Regions from separate parts of the Exiguobacterium sp. s7 genome, predicted to be linked through region 2. Evidence: riboswitches for the same ligand, from Rfam matches in the RefSeq annotation. Region 2 holds a riboswitch; each other region holds the start of a gene.
What was found. A riboswitch is a leader RNA that binds a small molecule or an ion and turns the genes downstream of it on or off. The one in region 2 is predicted to bind S-adenosylmethionine.
Positions count from the first base shown of each region.

Region 1 (4,344 bases), on a different contig from region 2:
CGCCGAATTGAAACGATTGCTCGACAACAAGTAAGAGCCCTGCCGAAGCAGAGCTCTTTTCTTATGCCTTCTTGAGTCGGGCCGCCAAGCGGTTACCGAACGATTGAATCGATTGGACGAGCAGGATCAAGACGAAGATGGTCACGTACATGACCTCCGGTTCGAACCGGAGATGCCCGTATTGGTAAGCGATATCGCCGAGTCCTCCGGCCCCGACGAGTCCTGCCATCGCGGTCGCCCCGATCAAACCGATCGTCGCGATCGTCAAACCGAGCACGATTGAAGAGCGGGCCTCCCGGATCAACACGTACCAGATGATTTTACGGGTCGAGATGCCCATCGCCTCATACGCCTCGACGACCCCACGGTCGACCTCGAGTAGCGCCGACTCCATGAGCCGGGCGATATACGGGGCCGTGAACACGATGAGCGGCAACAGCACGCCTTGGACGCCAATCGTCGTGCCCATGATAAAACGGGTGAACGGGAGGATGAAGAATAAGAGAATGATGAACGGGATGGAACGGACGACGTTGATGACACTTGATAACGCCCCGTAGAAATAACGATTGGCGAGCCGGCCGTTCGGTCGCGTCAAGACGAGAAGCGTCCCGAGCGGCAGTCCGATCAACGTCGAGATGACGAGCGCGATGCCGGTCATCGTGAGCGTCTGGATCGTCCCCGTCCAAATCAAGTCACCCCAATTTTCCCAAAACTGAAGCACGGTTCGTCACCTCTTTCACTTTCACACCGCTCGCCTCTAAGAAGCGGACGGCTTGGTCGGTCTGGGCCTCATCCCCGTCCAAATGGACGAGCAGATTGCCGACGAGACCGCCTTTTAGCTTTTTGATGCCGCCCCCGATGATATTCGGGAGCAAGCCGAACCGTTTCGTCAACTGGGCGAGCACGGCCTGTTCACTCTGATGACCGATGAACGACAAGTTGACGAGCATCCCGTGCGTGCTCAACTCTTCGACAACCTCTTTCGGGACATCGAGGTTCGTCTTCAAGAACTTGCGTGTCGTCGCATGCTGCGGGTCCGAGAACACGTCGAGCACGTCCCCTTCCTCGATGATTCGGCCGGCCTCGATGACCGCGACCCGGTCACAGATGCGCTCGATGACTTCCATCTCGTGCGTGATCAAAAAGATCGTCAGTCCGAGCTCGCGGTTGATGTCGAGCAAGAGGTCGAGGATCGACTCGGTCGTCTCCGGGTCGAGCGCGCTCGTCGCCTCGTCGCTGAGCAGGATGTCCGGCTCATGCGCGAGGGCCCGGGCGATGGCGACACGTTGCTTCTGTCCGCCCGAGAGTTGCTCGGGATAATGTTTCCGATGGTCCGTCAAGCCGACGATGTCGAGGTATTTGTCGACGCGAGCACGGATCGTTGCCTTGTCGAGACCTTCAAGCCGGAGCGGGATGGCGACGTTCTCTTCGACGGTCGCCGTCTTGAGCAGGTTGTAGTGTTGGAAGATCATTCCGATTCGATGGCGGAGTTTTGAGAGCCCACGTTTGTCGAGCTTCGTGATGTCCTGCCCTTCGATCTCGACCTGGCCCGACGTCGGGCGTTCGAGCAGATTGATCATGCGGATGAGCGTGCTCTTGCCGGCCCCGCTTCGGCCGATGATGCCGAAGATCTCGCCTTTCTCGATCGTGAGCGAGACGTCGTCGAGTGCGGTGACAGCACCTTTATTTACCGTGAACGTCTTCGTGATTCCTTTAAGTGCGATCATAGGCCCTCCTTAAAACGCCGGGACGATCGAGCCGTCGAACGTCTCTTCGATGAACGTCCGGACCTCGTCCGAGTGATAGTACGACTTGAGCGTCGCGACGACCTCGTCATCCTTGTTGTCGGTACGGACGACGACGTAGTTCGGATACGGGTTGTCGACCGTGTCTTCGTGGAACAAGGCGTCCTCGTTGATTGACAGGCCGGCACCCATCGCGAAGTTCGTGTTGATGGCCGCGAGTGCGACTTCCGGGAGCTGGGTCGGGAGCTGAGACGCCTCGAGCTCGATGAATTCGAGGTTGAGCGGGTTCTCGGCGATGTCGCGTTTCGTCGCCTTGTCCGTCAAGCCTTCCTTCAGCGTGATGAGGCCCGCTGTCTCATACAGACGGAGTGCGCGCAGCTCGTTCGCCGGGTCGTTCGGGACGGCGACCTTGTCGCCTTCTTTCAAGTCCTCAATGTCGGTCAACTTTTCCGAGTAAAGACCCATCGGGAACGCGACGGTCTTGAACACGTCGTCGATCTTATAGCCTTTGTCGGACTTTTGCAGTTCAAGGAATGAGAGCGTCTGATAACTGTTCACGTCGAGACTGCCCTCGGCGAGCGCCGTGTTCGGGGTGTTATAGTCGTTGAACACTTTGATGTCGAGCTCGAGGCCGTCCTCGGCCGCGAGTTCTTGCACTTTTTCGGCGATTTGTTGGTGTGGACCCCCCGTGACGCCGATCGTGAGCGACTCCGTGCTGAGCGATTCGCTCGCGTCCGATTGACCGCACGCCGAGAGTGCGATAGCGGCGAGTAGTGAAGTTCCTACGAGTGCTGTTTTCTGTTTGATGTTCATCTGTTTTTCCTCCTCCAAAATGAAAGCCCGCTACTCATGAAGAGTGGCGGGCACGACAAGACAAAGTCGGACACGCTCATCTCCCAGACGTTCCGTCTGTTGGAATTAGCACCATGATCATAATGATCTGGTTGCCGGGTTTCATAGGGCCAGTCCCTCCACCACTCTTGATAAGCAATCGGTCTATTTAATTGTTATCATCTTACTTTCAATTCTTTTATTTGTAAATAGAAAATTGCAAATTTTCAAATGTTATTTTCAGAAAGTCTTTATCGAGCGGCTTTGGCAACTGTTGCAGCTCGGTCTCCGTCATGACGGAGTCGACCAATACCGGGATCTCGCTCGACCCGACCCCGAGCGTCTCGAGCGTCGTCGGGGCACCGAACTTGCTTAGCCAAGCCTCCAAATACGCGGTATCGGCCGAGCACCGCAACCGCTCTTGGACGATCAAGCCGAAGCCCACCTTGTCCCCGTGTAAGAAACGGTGCGTCGACTCGAAGCGACTGAGAGCGTTATGGACCGCATGGCCCACGGCGACCCGTGTCCCGGCGTCACCAAATCCTCCGACGGCACCTCCGATGGCGAGCACGTGATCGACCGCGAAGCGGACGTCATCACTATACGACTCAAAAGCGTGCTCGCTCAAATCAAGTTCGACGAGACGCCCGCACTGCTGGGCCAAGACGAGCCCGGTGTTGACGCCCGCGTCGACCGAGCTGTCACCGCTCAAGTAACGGGCCTCGTAAAACTTCGCGACCGTGTCGATGACACCGGCTCGGAAATATTCATATGGAGAGCGCGAGATGACCCGCGAGTCAACGATGACCCGTTCGATGACGACGCGGAACATGTCGTAGCGGTCGTAGCTCCCGTCCTCCCGATAGACGACGCTGAGAGGCGTGAACGCCGCACAGTTCGAGGCGAGTGTCGGGACGATGATGAGCGGCACGTTCTGTTGATAGGCGACGAGTTTGGCCGTGTCGACGAGCTTCCCGCCCCCGATGGCGATGAGGACATCGACGTCTTCAAAAATCAGCCGTTCGACTTCCTTGTCCGTACACTCCCCACGGAACGTCGTGGCCGGATAGTCCGTGATGGATGGATGGACGGCCCGCACGACTTCGTACCCGTTCTGACCGCGCAGGACGTGGGCACGTCGGCCGTCGACTAAGTCATCAAGACGGTCGAGCGCGTCATCGGCGTGGTCATATTCAAGGACGGCCTGACGAATCATGCCCGCACCTCCTCATAGGCGGCAAACAACCGCTCGATTCGTTCGACGGCCTCATCGATTTTCGGCTCGGGCGAGACGAGGCCGAAGCGGACGTATCCGTTCCCTTCTGAACCGAAGAAATAGCCCGGTGTGACGGCGACTCCTGCCTCGTACAATAACTTACGCGAGAACGATTTGGCATCGCCCTCGGGCACTTTCGCCCAGACGAAGAACGAACCCTCCGGCGGCTCGACGGCCCAACCGGCCCGGTTCAACCCATCGATCAGGCGATCACGCCGTGCCTCATAGAGTCGGGCCAAATCGTCCCGGATGGAGCGTGGGGCCTCGAGCGCGGCGACAGCCGCCGCCTGGATGGCCGAGAACACGCTGACGTGGACGTGGTCCTGATACGTATTGATCGCCTCGATGATGTCCGCGTTCCCGATGGCAAAGGCGACGCGCCAACCGGACATGTTGAACGCCTTCGACATCGTATATACCTCGATCCCGACTTCTTTCGCCCCTTTCGCCTGCAGGAAGCTCGGCGGGACGTGTCCATCAAACCCGATG
Region 1 covers NZ_JACSLO010000009.1:27,007-31,350, reverse strand. The annotation lists gene KNP79_RS11535 (Spx/MgsR family RNA polymerase-binding regulatory protein) at 1-34, shown strand, start outside; gene KNP79_RS11530 (methionine ABC transporter permease) at 62-661, opposite strand; gene KNP79_RS11525 (methionine ABC transporter ATP-binding protein) at 696-1,730, opposite strand; gene KNP79_RS11520 (MetQ/NlpA family ABC transporter substrate-binding protein) at 1,740-2,561, opposite strand; SAM riboswitch class I at 2,635-2,738, opposite strand; gene KNP79_RS11515 (iron-containing alcohol dehydrogenase) at 2,779-3,795, opposite strand; gene KNP79_RS11510 (aminotransferase class I/II-fold pyridoxal phosphate-dependent enzyme) at 3,792-4,344, opposite strand, start outside.
Region 1: another riboswitch for S-adenosylmethionine. It lies ahead of KNP79_RS11520 (MetQ/NlpA family ABC transporter substrate-binding protein); the one in region 2 lies ahead of KNP79_RS06165 (Na+/H+ antiporter NhaC family protein).

Region 2 (4,344 bases):
CACGTTCCGTTGATTCCTTCGGAAGAAATCAAGATCCGTCCTTTGATGCCAAGGTCCTTACAATACTTGAGGTGCTCTTGTGTGAGCGTTTCTGGGTCTTCGATGTTGACGTACTTATAGTACAGCAAGACCCGCATTGGTTTTGTTTCCATGTTATTACTCCCCTGTGTTCAGTTTTTTGCAGGAAAACGAACGTTGGGTTGTGTCGTTCGACGAGCGGACTTGCCTGCAACCACAAGTCCATATTATATGATAGATATCACAGCGAAATTTCGCAAATACTTTTTATTTTTTTTACTGGCGTGCAGGGGGATGCGTCTTCCTGAGCGAAATCGGGTAAAAGGTATTAATGAAAGTCGAAGGTGGAAACTGATATGCTCACATCACTCCAACAATGGATTATCCAACTGATTGAATGGCTGCAAGAGCTTCCGGGAGGCCCATGGGCAGGACTAGGGGCGCCGTTCCTTGAGGCGATCTTTCCATTTCTTCCGCTCGTCCTCATCATTTCGGCGAACGCGGCCACGTATGGGTTCTTGCTCGGGACGTTATTGTCTTGGGTCGGTAGTTTACTAGGGACGATTCTTGTCTTTACAGCCGTCCGTTACGTATTCCGTAAACCGATGACACGGTGGCTCGAAAAACATAAACAAGGGGTATATTGGCTGGAACGCATCAACCATATGAGCCCGATCTCGCTTGGGTTTTTATATTCGCTCCCGTTCATCCCGGTCAGTTTGATCACATACTTACTTGCCCTCATTCAAATGCCGCTTCGGACATTCATCATGGCGGCGGGGTTCGGGAAACTGCTTGTCGTCTTGATTTTTTCGGTCATTGGTGACCAGTGGGAAGAGTTTATTCAAAGTCCGTTCCGCTTATCGATGCTTGGACTGTTACTGTTTGTTCTTTGGGCGATCAGCCGTGGCCTCGAGGAATTGCTCAAGCGGCGCGCCTTCAAAAAACGCAACGAACAACTTCAACGTGAACGTGAAACGAAACGTCAAACGACCCTTCGAAGCTAGTGCTTCAAAGGGTCGTTTTGGTCAGGCGCGCTTTTTGAAACGCGGGAAGTTAAAGACGATGGCCAGCCCTCCGCAAATGAAGAGCAGGAATGGATAGAACATATACGGGACGAGCGCTGGTGACGCCGTATTCGTCAATTCGGCGGCGATGAGCAGCTGTGCCCCATAAGGCAACAGGCCTTGGACGCCACACGAGAAGATGTCGAGCACACTCGCTGATTTCTTTCGCTCGATGTCATACGTGTCGGCGATATTGGCGGCGAGCGGACCGGCCACGAGAATCGAGATCGTGTTGTTCGCCGTCGCAACGTTCGTCGCGCTGACGAGCCCGGCGATGCTCCATTCGGCACCGGCACGTTTTTGAATCCGCGACGTGAGCGCGTCACGCAAGTAAGTGAGCCCGCCGTTATGCGAGATGAGTCCGACGAGTCCGCCCATGAGGAGCGTCAAGAGCGAAATCTCGGCCATACCCATCATCCCGTCTGCCATAGCCGTGACGTATGAAGTGACAGCCAAACTCCCATCGATCAAACCGATGATGCCGGTCAAGGCAATCCCGCCAAGCAAAACGAGAATGACGTTCAACCCGGTCAAGGCGAGAGCGATGACGGCGAGGTATGGAATGAGTTTATACCATTCGAACGCGGCTGCATCGACAGTCGATTCTCCACTCGATAACACCGATAAGAGGACGATTGTGATAAGGGCGGCCGGGAGGACAATCCAAAAGTTGGTTCGGAATTTGTCACGCATATTGGTACGCTGGGTCCGGACGGCAGCGATTGTCGTGTCCGAGATGAACGACAAGTTGTCCCCGAACATGGCACCACCGACGACGGCAGCCGCCGCGATGGCGATATTGACGACACTTTCTTCGTGGATACCGAGCGCGATCGGGGCGAGGGCGGCAATCGTGCCCGTCGACGTTCCCATCGCCATCGAGATGAAAGCCGCGATGACGAATAAACCGCTCAGTAGAAGCGAGGACGGTAAAAATGTCAGCGCCGCATTGACGGTCGCGTCGATTGCGCCGATTGCTTCGGCGACACTCGAGAACACTCCGGCGAGCAAGAAGATGAAGACCATGATCAAAATGCCGGGGTTCCCCGCACCTTGGGCGACACGCTCGACCGTCTGAGTGACGCTGCCTTTCGTCATCATCGCCGCGACGATGACCGCGATCAACGCCGCGATCAGGACCGGGAATTTATAAAAGTCGTTATAGTAGATGCCTGCCCCGATAAAGAAGACGAGGAAGACGAGCAAAGGCAATAGTGCCCATTTGTTAGCTGTCGGTTGTTCCAATCGATTCACCTCATTCATAAAATAAAAAGAGAGCCTTCTGAAAAAAGGCTCTCTCTACAAGAAAACACTTTTTTCATCTTTCGAGCAGACTGCTCGCTGGATTTGGCACAGGTTACCCGCTGCCGAGACGTCACTGGGCCAGTCCCTCAGTCTCTCTTGATAAAAAAGTTGTGATATTTAATTATAAGACACGTTCCCTAACGTACCTGTTTCAAATCCGCTTGTCAATAGCAAACCCCCACGCGGTGAACGTGGGGGTGAGTCAGGTCGTTAAGAAATTGTAATGGGCGACGCGGTTGCGTCCGGCGTACTTCCCGCCGACGTAGAGGGCCCGGTCAGCGTTACGGATCGTATCGTCGAGGCGTTTGTCACCGAACGCCTGAATCGTGTCGACACCGATCGAAGCGGTGACGGGGATATCGATTCCGTCGACGTGGAACGGTTTGTTCTCGATTTGTTGCCGGATCCGTTCGGCGATCTCGATTGCCTGTTCGACATCGCAACGATTCAATAGCAAGATGAACTCTTCACCGCCGTAACGGGCGGCAAAATCTTCGGTGCGGAGTGCCTGGCGAATCCGCCGTCCAAACTCTTGGAGCACACTGTCCCCGACTTGATGTCCGTGCACATCGTTGATTTTTTTGAAAAAGTCGATGTCGAGCATCGCGACCGAAATCGGATACATCGAACCGTCCGAGATTTGTTGAATCCCGTATTCGTAAAACGCGCGTGCATTCGCGAGCAGCGTCAAGCTGTCGGTCCGACTTTCCGTGTAAAGACGGTCGCGCTCATGGCAACGGCTGATCGTCCGGTTGAACGACTTGAGAAGTTTGACGATTTCACGTTGGATGGTCGGGGGATACCCATAGACGTGTTCACCCGTCATGACGAGCCACGTGCGAATCCCTTCGATCTCCTCGGACCGAACCGAGATGAAACTATGATAGTCGTCGTCAAATTCGTTCGACAGTGGTGCGTCCCATTCGAAGCGCATCTCATATTCGACCGAGGCTTCGTTCGGATAAGCGTGATCGAGCAAATCGAACACGATGTGACGGTCAATCGGCTGACGCGTCTTCAAATCAAAGTACAGGGTACGGTCGAACAGTTTAAACTCGACGAACCCTTCGTCATAGTGATTGAGCCGCTCACATTGACTGAGAAACACTTCGATGGCTTGCGCCTCGCTCTGCGATAACGACACGGCTTCTTTTGCCTCATCATACTGTTCAATCAACGATTTAAAGGCGTCTTGCCGGCCTTTTTGGATGATGAGCCGCTTGATGAAGAACGTCAACGCGGCAGCGATGCTACTGACGACTAGTAAATTCGTCTCCCGGAACAACGAGGCCGCCAAAATGAAGACGAGACTGACGATATACGTATAAAACGCGATGCTCAGAAAATCGCGGACCGGGATGTCGACGCGGAACCACCAACCGACTTGATACTTTTGCACGACCGTGTTCAAGATGATGGCCAGAATCAAACCGGCGAGCGGCAGGAACGAGTCTTGAGAATAGAAGCCGAGACCGGTCACACCACCAAGCGCCAAGTAAACACCGGCTGGGATGGCAATCTCCAAGAAAGACGTGATGGCGTTCCAAGGATACGTGAAGCGGAAGCGTCGAAGCGCGACGCGCGGTTTCAAGTTGACGAACTGGAAGACGAGGAGACCAATCTGATTGACGAAAAGCGCCGTCTCGAAATCAAAAAACAAGAAAATGATGAGGACGATACTTTCCGAAAACGTGAAGTAGACGCCTTTCCGTTCGATGGAGTCCATTTGAAAAATGATGACAAGGAGCGCGATCAAGATGAACGGCAACGGCTCGATGGCGGGTATGTTCAATACGCCTGTGGCGAACAAGGTGATTGTCGATATGAGTAAAACACTCCATATGCTCCAACCAAGGACGGACATCTTGCGAAAATGGTTCATGGTTCCCTCCTATGTGGGAAAATTCGATATGTATGGTAGGAGATTCGGCACAATCATGCCCGAGTCCTGCCT
Region 2 covers NZ_JACSLO010000003.1:213,169-217,512, forward strand. The annotation lists gene trhO (oxygen-dependent tRNA uridine(34) hydroxylase TrhO) at 1-152, opposite strand, end outside; gene KNP79_RS06160 (TVP38/TMEM64 family protein) at 375-1,025, shown strand; gene KNP79_RS06165 (Na+/H+ antiporter NhaC family protein) at 1,047-2,348, opposite strand; SAM riboswitch class I at 2,401-2,496, opposite strand; gene KNP79_RS06170 (GGDEF domain-containing protein) at 2,593-4,272, opposite strand.

Region 3 (4,344 bases), on a different contig from region 2:
AAGTTGCCACTGACGTTCAAAACGTATACGAGAAAGTCGCTGGTGAAGTCGACACGGTCAAAGAAGACGTGAACAAAGTCGTCGGCACGGCGCAAGAAGCGAAGTCAGATCTTCAATCGATCGGCGAGAAAGTCGTCGATGCGAAAGATACGGCGCTCGGGCAAGAAACTTCATCCGACACGTCATCAAGCAATAACGAATCATCGAATGACAACAAAACACAAGCCTAACAAAAAAACGACCTTTCACTGAGAAAGGTCGTTTTTACTGTCTTATGCGAAGCGTTTCGCGCCTTCTTCAAGCACTGCCGCTTTATCCGTTTGCTCCCATGGGAGTTCAACGTCTGTACGACCGAAGTGGCCGTAAGCTGCTGTCTGCTTGTAGATTGGACGGCGAAGGTCGAGCATCTTGATGATGCCGGCCGGACGGAGGTCGAAGTTCTCGCGAATGAGTTCGACGAGCTCAGTCTCGCTCAATTTGCCTGTGCCGAACGTGTCGACTGCGATCGATACCGGGTGGGCAACGCCGATCGCGTATGCAAGTTGAACTTCTGCTTTGTCAGCAAGTCCCGCTGCAACGAGGTTTTTCGCTACGTAACGAGCCGCGTACGCCGCTGAACGGTCAACTTTGGTTGGATCTTTACCTGAGAACGCGCCGCCGCCGTGGCGAGCGTAACCACCGTACGTATCGACGATGATCTTACGTCCTGTGAGGCCTGCATCCCCTTGTGGTCCACCGATGACGAAACGGCCAGTCGGGTTGATGAAGTATTTTGTATCCGCGTCGATGAGTTCAGACGGGATGACCGCGTCGATGACGTGCTCTTTCAAATCAGCTTGGATTTGTTCGAGTGTGATGTCTTCGGCGTGTTGCGTCGAGATAACGATTGTGTCGATGCGAACTGGGTTGTTCGCTTCGTCGTATTCGACCGTCACTTGTGTCTTACCATCAGGACGAAGGTAAGCGAGCGTGCCGTTCTTACGAACTTCTGCCAAACGACGTGACAATTTGTGTGCGAGTGAAATCGGGAGCGGCATGAGTTCTGGTGTCTCTTTTGTTGCGTAACCGAACATGAGACCTTGGTCACCAGCGCCGATCGCATCGATTTCTTCTTCAGTCATTTGTCCTTCACGAGCTTCAAGCGCTTGGTCGACACCTTGGGCGATGTCTACCGATTGCTCATCAATCGATGTGAGGACAGCACAAGTCTCTGCATCAAAACCATATTTTGCACGTGTGTAGCCGATCTCACGAACTGTTTCACGAACAACTTTCGGGATATCCACGTAAGTTGATGTTGTGATCTCACCTGCTACGAGCACGAGACCTGTCGTGACAGATGTCTCAGCCGCAACGCGGGCGTTTGGATCTTCAGCTAAAATCGCATCCAAAATCGCATCTGAGATTTGGTCACAAATTTTATCCGGATGTCCTTCCGTGACGGACTCCGAAGTGAAAAGTCGACGGTTCAAGTTTGCCATTTCGAAAAACCTCCTATAATAAGGGTGATGTGTGGACGGTACTCGTTCCCCTTACGCGTTGCTTTGGGACGGTAATGAAAAAAACCTTTCGCCATGTTCAATGGGAAAGGTTGAATCGTTCTTCCTTACCCTCTTATCGTTCGAAGCTTGCGCTTCGCTTCAGGATAGCACCTTTTCCGAATAACAATGACAAATCGGACGGTTGCTGGGCTTCGTAGGGCCTTGTTCCCTCCACCGCTCAGAATAAGAGTATCCGTTACGAAGACCATCATATAAATGACACCCCGTTCTGTCAAGCGTATCGACTGAATTCGTAAAACTTTTCACGAACTCGCAATAGTTATGTTTGTGAAATATCAAACATTTTTTTGTCGGTTTTCGATTTTGTACTATGACCTGGTACAGAATATGTTAGAATGACAGTGTAAGAAAGCGCTTACTTTAAAGGATAAAAAAGGCTTGTTTTTGATTAGTATGTCACATATAATAAAAACGTCATACTAATAAAACGCGGAAGTATGCGGATTTCATCCACATCTATTTAGGGGAAAGGTGGGATTCAGGATGGCGACAACGCTCCTGAAAATCGAAGAATTAATTAAAGGTGCCGACATGATGCGGAACTTAACGGTTCCAGAATTGGTGGAAGAAGCCATTCGCAACGGGGAAGGCGTACTGACGAAAGACGGGGCTTTATCGGTCAGTACAGGTAAATTCACAGGACGGTCACCGAAAGACAAATTCGTCGTGCAAGATGAAGTCAGCAATCATTTAGTAGACTGGGGTCCGGTCAACCAACCGATCGCAGAAGAGAAGTTCACGGCACTGCTCGATAAAGTGCTCACGCATCTCGAGACGAAAGACAAGCTCTACTATCTCGAGGCGTCTGCCGGGGCTGACGAGCATTATACGCTTCCAGTGCGGGCCATCACAGAATACGCGTGGCACAACTTGTTCGCGAAACAGTTGTTCTTGCGCGAATGGCCGACACGAGGTGCCTTTGATCCGTTCACGGTCATCTATGCACCGAGCTATAAGGCCGATCCGGAAGTCGACGGGACGAACTCCGAAACGTTCATTCTCGTCTCATTCGCCAAACGGACCATTCTGATCGGGGGAACAGAATACGGCGGCGAAATTAAAAAATCGATTTTCTCAGTCATGAACTTCCTGTTACCGGAACAGCACGTCTTGTCGATGCATTGCTCGGCGAACGTATCGGACGCCGGCGAGACGGCTCTCTTCTTCGGGCTATCGGGTACCGGAAAGACGACGCTATCGGCCGACACAGAACGTCATTTAATCGGGGACGACGAGCATGGTTGGTCTCCTGACGGCGTCTTCAACATTGAAGGCGGTTGCTACGCGAAGACGATCAACTTGTCGCGTGAGAACGAACCTCAAATCTACGATGCCATTCGATTTGGCTCGTTGATTGAGAACGTCGTCTTGGACGAGGAACGGGCACCAGACTACAAGAACATCTCACTCACTGAGAACACACGGGCCGCCTACCCGATTCAATTTATCGATAACGCGATGCTTCCGTCACGAGCCGGGCATCCGAACACGATCGTCTTCTTGACGGCCGACGCGTACGGCGTCCTGCCTCCAATCAGCAAATTGACGAAGGAGCAGGCGATGTATCACTTCTTGTCAGGCTATACGTCGAAGCTAGCCGGCACGGAGCGCGGCGTGACGGAGCCGCAGGCGACCTTCTCGACATGTTTCGGGTCACCGTTCTTGCCGCTCGCACCGGAACGCTACGCCGACATGCTCGGCACGTTGATCGAGAAACATGACGTCGACGTCTATCTCGTCAATACCGGTTGGACCGGCGGCGCATACGGCGAAGGATCGCGGATGAAGCTCGCCTATACACGGGCGATGGTGAACGCGGCCGTCAACGGGAAACTCCGTGACGTCGAGACGACGCGCCATGACATCTTCAACGTCGAGATTCCACGCCACATCGACGGGGTGCCAGACGACGTGCTCAACCCACGGGGCACATGGAAAGACGGGGCCCGCTACGACGCCGAGGCGGCAGCGCTCGCCCGTAAGTTCCAAGACAACTTCAAACGATTCACGAAAGCGAGTGAGGCGGTCGTCGCAGCCGGCCCAATCATCGTGTAATAAAAAATGACTAGCGCCTGATTTAGGCGCTAGTCATTTTTTGGTGCGACGGCTAACATCCAGTCCATCGCCTCATCGGTCGTCTTCCACTTTTCCCAAAACGGGAGTTGATGAGCGAACGGGACGATCCAAAGTTCGGCCCGCTCCCCCATCCGTTCGGCCACGGCTGTCGCATGGCGGAGCCGCACTTGCTCGTCGTCTGTCCCGTGAATCAATAACGTCGGGGCCTCCCAGTCCTTGTAGAGGGGTGAACGCTCCACATACGCCTCACGAGCCGCTTCCGGGTCACCCCCGGTCATACGGCGGAGCATTTTCCGCATCGAGCGTTGCTCTTCGTACGTCCATTCCAAATTGGTGACACCCGCCCATGACGTCACAGACGTGAGCGGCCGCTCCGCGGCGAGCGACAACGCCATCATGCCCCCGCGCGAGAAGCCAAGGGCATGAATGAGCGTGTCCGTTCGATGGACGCGATCATAGAGGGACAAGACATCCTCTAAATCGGCCCCGCCGAAGTCCTCTTTCCCGCTCCCCCCATGGTTACCCCGATAAACAGGCGCCACGACGTGGAAGCCTTTGGCCGCGAACTGCATCAACCGAGGCAAGCGCACGTCCCCGATGCGTCCTGTTCCGCCGCGCAAATAAAACAGGACGTGCCCGTTCGGTCGCGTCGGCGTGATCGTATAGGCGACGACATCCTCACCATCGCGCGTAGCGTACCAGCCAC
Region 3 covers NZ_JACSLO010000002.1:96,060-100,403, reverse strand. The annotation lists gene KNP79_RS03085 (hypothetical protein) at 1-230, shown strand, start outside; gene metK (methionine adenosyltransferase) at 273-1,481, opposite strand; SAM riboswitch class I at 1,612-1,731, opposite strand; gene pckA (phosphoenolpyruvate carboxykinase (ATP)) at 2,046-3,617, shown strand; gene KNP79_RS03070 (alpha/beta hydrolase family protein) at 3,647-4,344, opposite strand, start outside.
Region 3: another riboswitch for S-adenosylmethionine. It lies ahead of metK (methionine adenosyltransferase); the one in region 2 lies ahead of KNP79_RS06165 (Na+/H+ antiporter NhaC family protein).

Region 4 (4,344 bases), on a different contig from region 2:
CGTGCGGGACGTTTGACGCACCGACGACGAGCGTCTTGTCATCGCCCGAACCTGATTCTGAATCTCCGCCGCAAGCCGCGAGAATCGTGAGTGCTGAAGCTGCTGTCAATCCGAGTACTGTTTTCCATGATTTCATTATAAAACCCCTCCAAATTTTCTATTTAGATCAAGCGGAACGCTTGTCAATTACTGATACGAGTCGATCGCCGATGAACTGGATGACGAAGACGATAACCAAGATTAAGACGGTCGCGACGAACGTGACGTCACTCTGTGAGCGCTGGAACCCTTCGAGGAACGCCAAGTTCCCGAGTCCCCCGCCCCCAACGACCCCTGCCATCGCCGTATAACCGACGATCGCGACGATCGTGACCGTGATGCCTGACACGATGGCCGGCAATGCTTCTGGGAACAACACTTTATAGACGATTTGCCATTTTGTCGCACCCATCGATTCAGCCGCCTCGATGACGCCGCGGTCGACTTCACGAAGGGCGAGCTCGACCATCCGCGCATAGAACGGAGCCGCACCGATGATGAGCGCCGGCAACGCTGCCGTCGATCCGAGCATCGTCCCGACGACGAGTAACGTGAACGGGATGAGCAAGATGATCAAAATGATGAACGGGATCGACCGGAACACGTTGACGATTGCGCTGATGACCGTGTAAATCGGACGGTTTTTCATCATGAGCGGTTCGTTCGTGACGTATAAGAGCATCCCGAGGGCGAGACCGATGACGAACGTCGCGGCTCCGGCGACGAGCGTCATATAGAGCGTCTCCCACGTTTGCTCGAGCATGACTTGCCAATCTACATTAGGAAACATCGCTTTCTACCTCCACTTCCACTGCCTGCGACCGGATTGAGGCGATGGCCCGCTCGACTTCAGCCGGCTCTCCGATCAATTGGATGAATAATGTCCCGAGGGCACCGACTTGTGACTGCGTCACGTTCCCGCCGATGATGTTGAAGCCGATGTCATGTTGCTTCAACACTTCTGACAGAATCGGTTGCTCGGCCGTCTCGTTCAAGAATTTGAGCTTGACGATTTGACCGCTCGGATAACGCGCTTTCAAGTGCTCGAACGTGAGCGACATGTCTTCGACCGCGCCGATCTGTTTGACGAACTCTTTCGTGATCGGCTGTTCCGGATGTTGGAACACCTCGGCGACTTGTCCGGTCTCGACGACCTTCCCGGCCTCCATGACGGCGACGCGGTGGCAAATCTTTTGGATGACGTGCATCTCATGGGTGATGAGGACGATCGTCAATCCGAGCTTTTTATTGATGCTGACGAGCAGTTCGAGAATCGAATCGGTCGTCTTCGGGTCGAGTGCGCTCGTCGCTTCATCGCAGAGGAGCACTTCTGGATTCGTAGCGAGCGCACGGGCTATCCCGACTCGCTGCTTTTGACCGCCCGATAGTTGCGACGGATAGCTGTCTTCCCGTCCGCCTAAGCCGACGAGTTCGACAAGTTCTTGGACGCGGCGTTTGCGTTCGCTGGCCGGTACCCCGATGAGCTCGAGCGGGAAGCTGATGTTCTCAGCGACCGTGCGCGACCATAATAGGTTGAAGTGTTGGAACACCATCGAGACGTTTTTACGTACCCCGCGTAGTTCCTTAGGCGTGAGCTTCGTCAGCTCGCTGCCGGCGACCACGATTTCACCGCTAGACGGTGCCTCGAGTCGGTTGAGCAAGCGGATGAGCGTCGACTTCCCCGCCCCTGAATATCCGATTATTCCAAAAATTTCGCCGCTTTCGATGGTAAGCGACACATCATCGACCGCCTGGACCCGACCGTTTTTCGTATCGAACCATTTGGCCACATTGCGTAGTTGAATCAATCCATTTCCCTCCTGACAACAAAAAAAGTACGCACGTTTGAGCAAACGTGCGTACTTTATCGGTACGGACAACGATTGCTCTCATCTTCCAAGGTTTACACCTTGCTGGAATTAGCACCATTTCGGATTGCTCCGCGGTTGCTGGGCGTCATAGGGCCAGTCCCTCAGCCTCTCTTGATAAGAGTGGTTGCGTATTTGATTAGCTTTATCATAGCGACACATTATTTTCATGTCAAACTATTTTTTTCAGACAAATTAAAAAAGGTGCCATCCGAGGATGACACAGAACGTAGCAACTTGAGTCACTGAAGGACAACCCATAGATGAACCTCTTTTGCCCGATCAGAGCATTCATCCTTATATGGGGGATTTTTACCCGATCATCACTCGGTCTTCGAACGGACCATGCAATTACGCGACCGGTGCCCCGACGCTTGATTTTTTTGGGGGACAATCGAAGGGAAGGTCCACCTGAAATCGCGTAAGCTCATGCAACGGTTGTTCGAAAACGTCTTGCTGACGGGAAAATCTCGACCTATGTTGTGTTCAAGTAAGATGTTGTAATGAATATATCATTCGTGAACTTTCTGTGTCAACTGATTATTTAAAATTTTCAGATTATTCTAATCATCCTATCTCATTTGACGAAAGATAGGACGTGCTGGACGTTTTGAAACGCATACAAACGATCGCGAACTTGGCCATTTTCCAGCTTCAATAGCGCCGGGACGCTCATGACTTGATACACCTCGAGCTCGTTCGGGATAAAGTTGGCATCGCGCTTTTCAATCTGGAGTTCGGGGTCGACGGCCTCGACGACCGAGAGCATCCGCTCGGCCACGGCGCATGTACCGCACATCGGGGCGTATATATATAAGAATCCGTCAGTAATCATTGTTCTCACCTCTCCTCTAAGTATATGAATCCGGACCGGTCGGTTCAAAAGTTGTGCTCAAATGGAAAATTCTGAACATTTCAACATTTTATATTGACGCTTGCTAGAAAGAGGCATAGTATGGTCATTAACTTTATTGCTTTTGTACATAACAGCATACCAGTAGAAAAGGACAGGTGAATCCCCAATGACGGAAGAGAAGCTTACCAGAAAACAGTTTTTGATGAACGTCTTGAACGGCCTCAGTCTTGCCATCCTCATCGCCCTCATCCCGAGCGCCTTGCTCGGTGAATTAACGAAAGCCATCTTACCTTATGTTCCGTCACTGCAGTTCATCTTAGATGCGACGACAATCGCGATGCGTCTCTTACCGGTCATCATCGGTGTCGCCGTCGCCATGCAGTTCGGACGCTCGGCACTCGAGGCCGGCACGATCGGCATCGCGACCCAAGTCGGGAGCGGCGCCATCCGCATCGAAGAAGGGGCGTTCCTCATGGCTGGAATCGGTGACGTCATCACGGCCGGTGTGACGGCCGCTCTCGCGACGTTCCTCGTCATGCAGTTGTCGCCACGCTTGAAGACATACACGGTACTCGTCTTACCGATGACGGTCATCGTCGTCGCCGGAGGAATCGGGGCGTTCCTGCTCACTTACATCTCACAAATCACCACATACGTCGGGACGATCATTATGACGATGACGGAACTGCAGCCGATTGTGATGGGTATGTTGATCGCGATGGCGTTCTCGCTCATCATCGTCTCGCCAATCTCGACGGTCGGCATCGCCACAGCGATCAGTCTGTCTGGTGTCGCGGCCGGGGCCGCCAACTTAGGGGTCGTCGCCGCCGGCTTCGGTCTCGCCATCGCCGGCTGGCAGATGAACGCGACGGGAACGTCGATCGCCCACTTCCTCGGGTCACCGAAGATTCAAATGGCGAACTTCGTCCGTCGTCCGATCATGATGTTGCCCGTACTCGCCAATGCGGCCATCCTCGGAGCGCTCGCAGGCATCCTTCGGATCGAAGGCACGCCGATCAGTGCCGGTTTCGGCGTCTCCGGCCTCATCGGGCCAATCAACGCCTTGCATTTGATGCCGGGAGGGTTCGCGCTCTGGAACGTCATGCTCGTCATCGTCTTGTTCGGACTCATCCCGATAACGCTCGGAATCATCTTCTACCGCCTGTTCAACCGGACGTCGCTCATCCAGCCTGATCATTACCGCCTCGATTTCGAATGAACAAAAAAGCCCGGCTTCTCGTGAAGAGAAACCGGGTTTTGTTTAGCCTTGAATCATCGCTTCGTATTCTTCGGCTGACATGAGTTTGTCGACGTCTGACGCATCGTTCAACTCGACTTCGATCATCCAAGCGCCTTCGAACGGTGCCTCGTTGACGAGTTCTGGTGAATCGGCGAGTGATTCGTTCACCGCTGTGATTTTTCCAGAGATTGGAGCGTACAACTCTGATACGGTTTTGACCGACTCGACCGAACCGAACGGCTCATCGAGTAAAATCGTGCCGCCGACTTCAGGAAGTTCGACAAAGACGATATCCCCTAGTTCGCTTTGTGCGAAATCCGTGATCCCGATGCGGGCCACGC
Region 4 covers NZ_JACSLO010000002.1:27,568-31,911, reverse strand. The annotation lists gene KNP79_RS02750 (MetQ/NlpA family ABC transporter substrate-binding protein) at 1-136, opposite strand, end outside; gene KNP79_RS02745 (methionine ABC transporter permease) at 167-829, opposite strand; gene KNP79_RS02740 (methionine ABC transporter ATP-binding protein) at 819-1,847, opposite strand; SAM riboswitch class I at 1,926-2,031, opposite strand; gene KNP79_RS02735 (thioredoxin family protein) at 2,485-2,742, opposite strand; gene KNP79_RS02730 (PTS sugar transporter subunit IIC) at 2,966-3,982, shown strand; gene gcvH (glycine cleavage system protein GcvH) at 4,025-4,344, opposite strand, start outside.
Region 4: another riboswitch for S-adenosylmethionine. It lies ahead of KNP79_RS02740 (methionine ABC transporter ATP-binding protein); the one in region 2 lies ahead of KNP79_RS06165 (Na+/H+ antiporter NhaC family protein).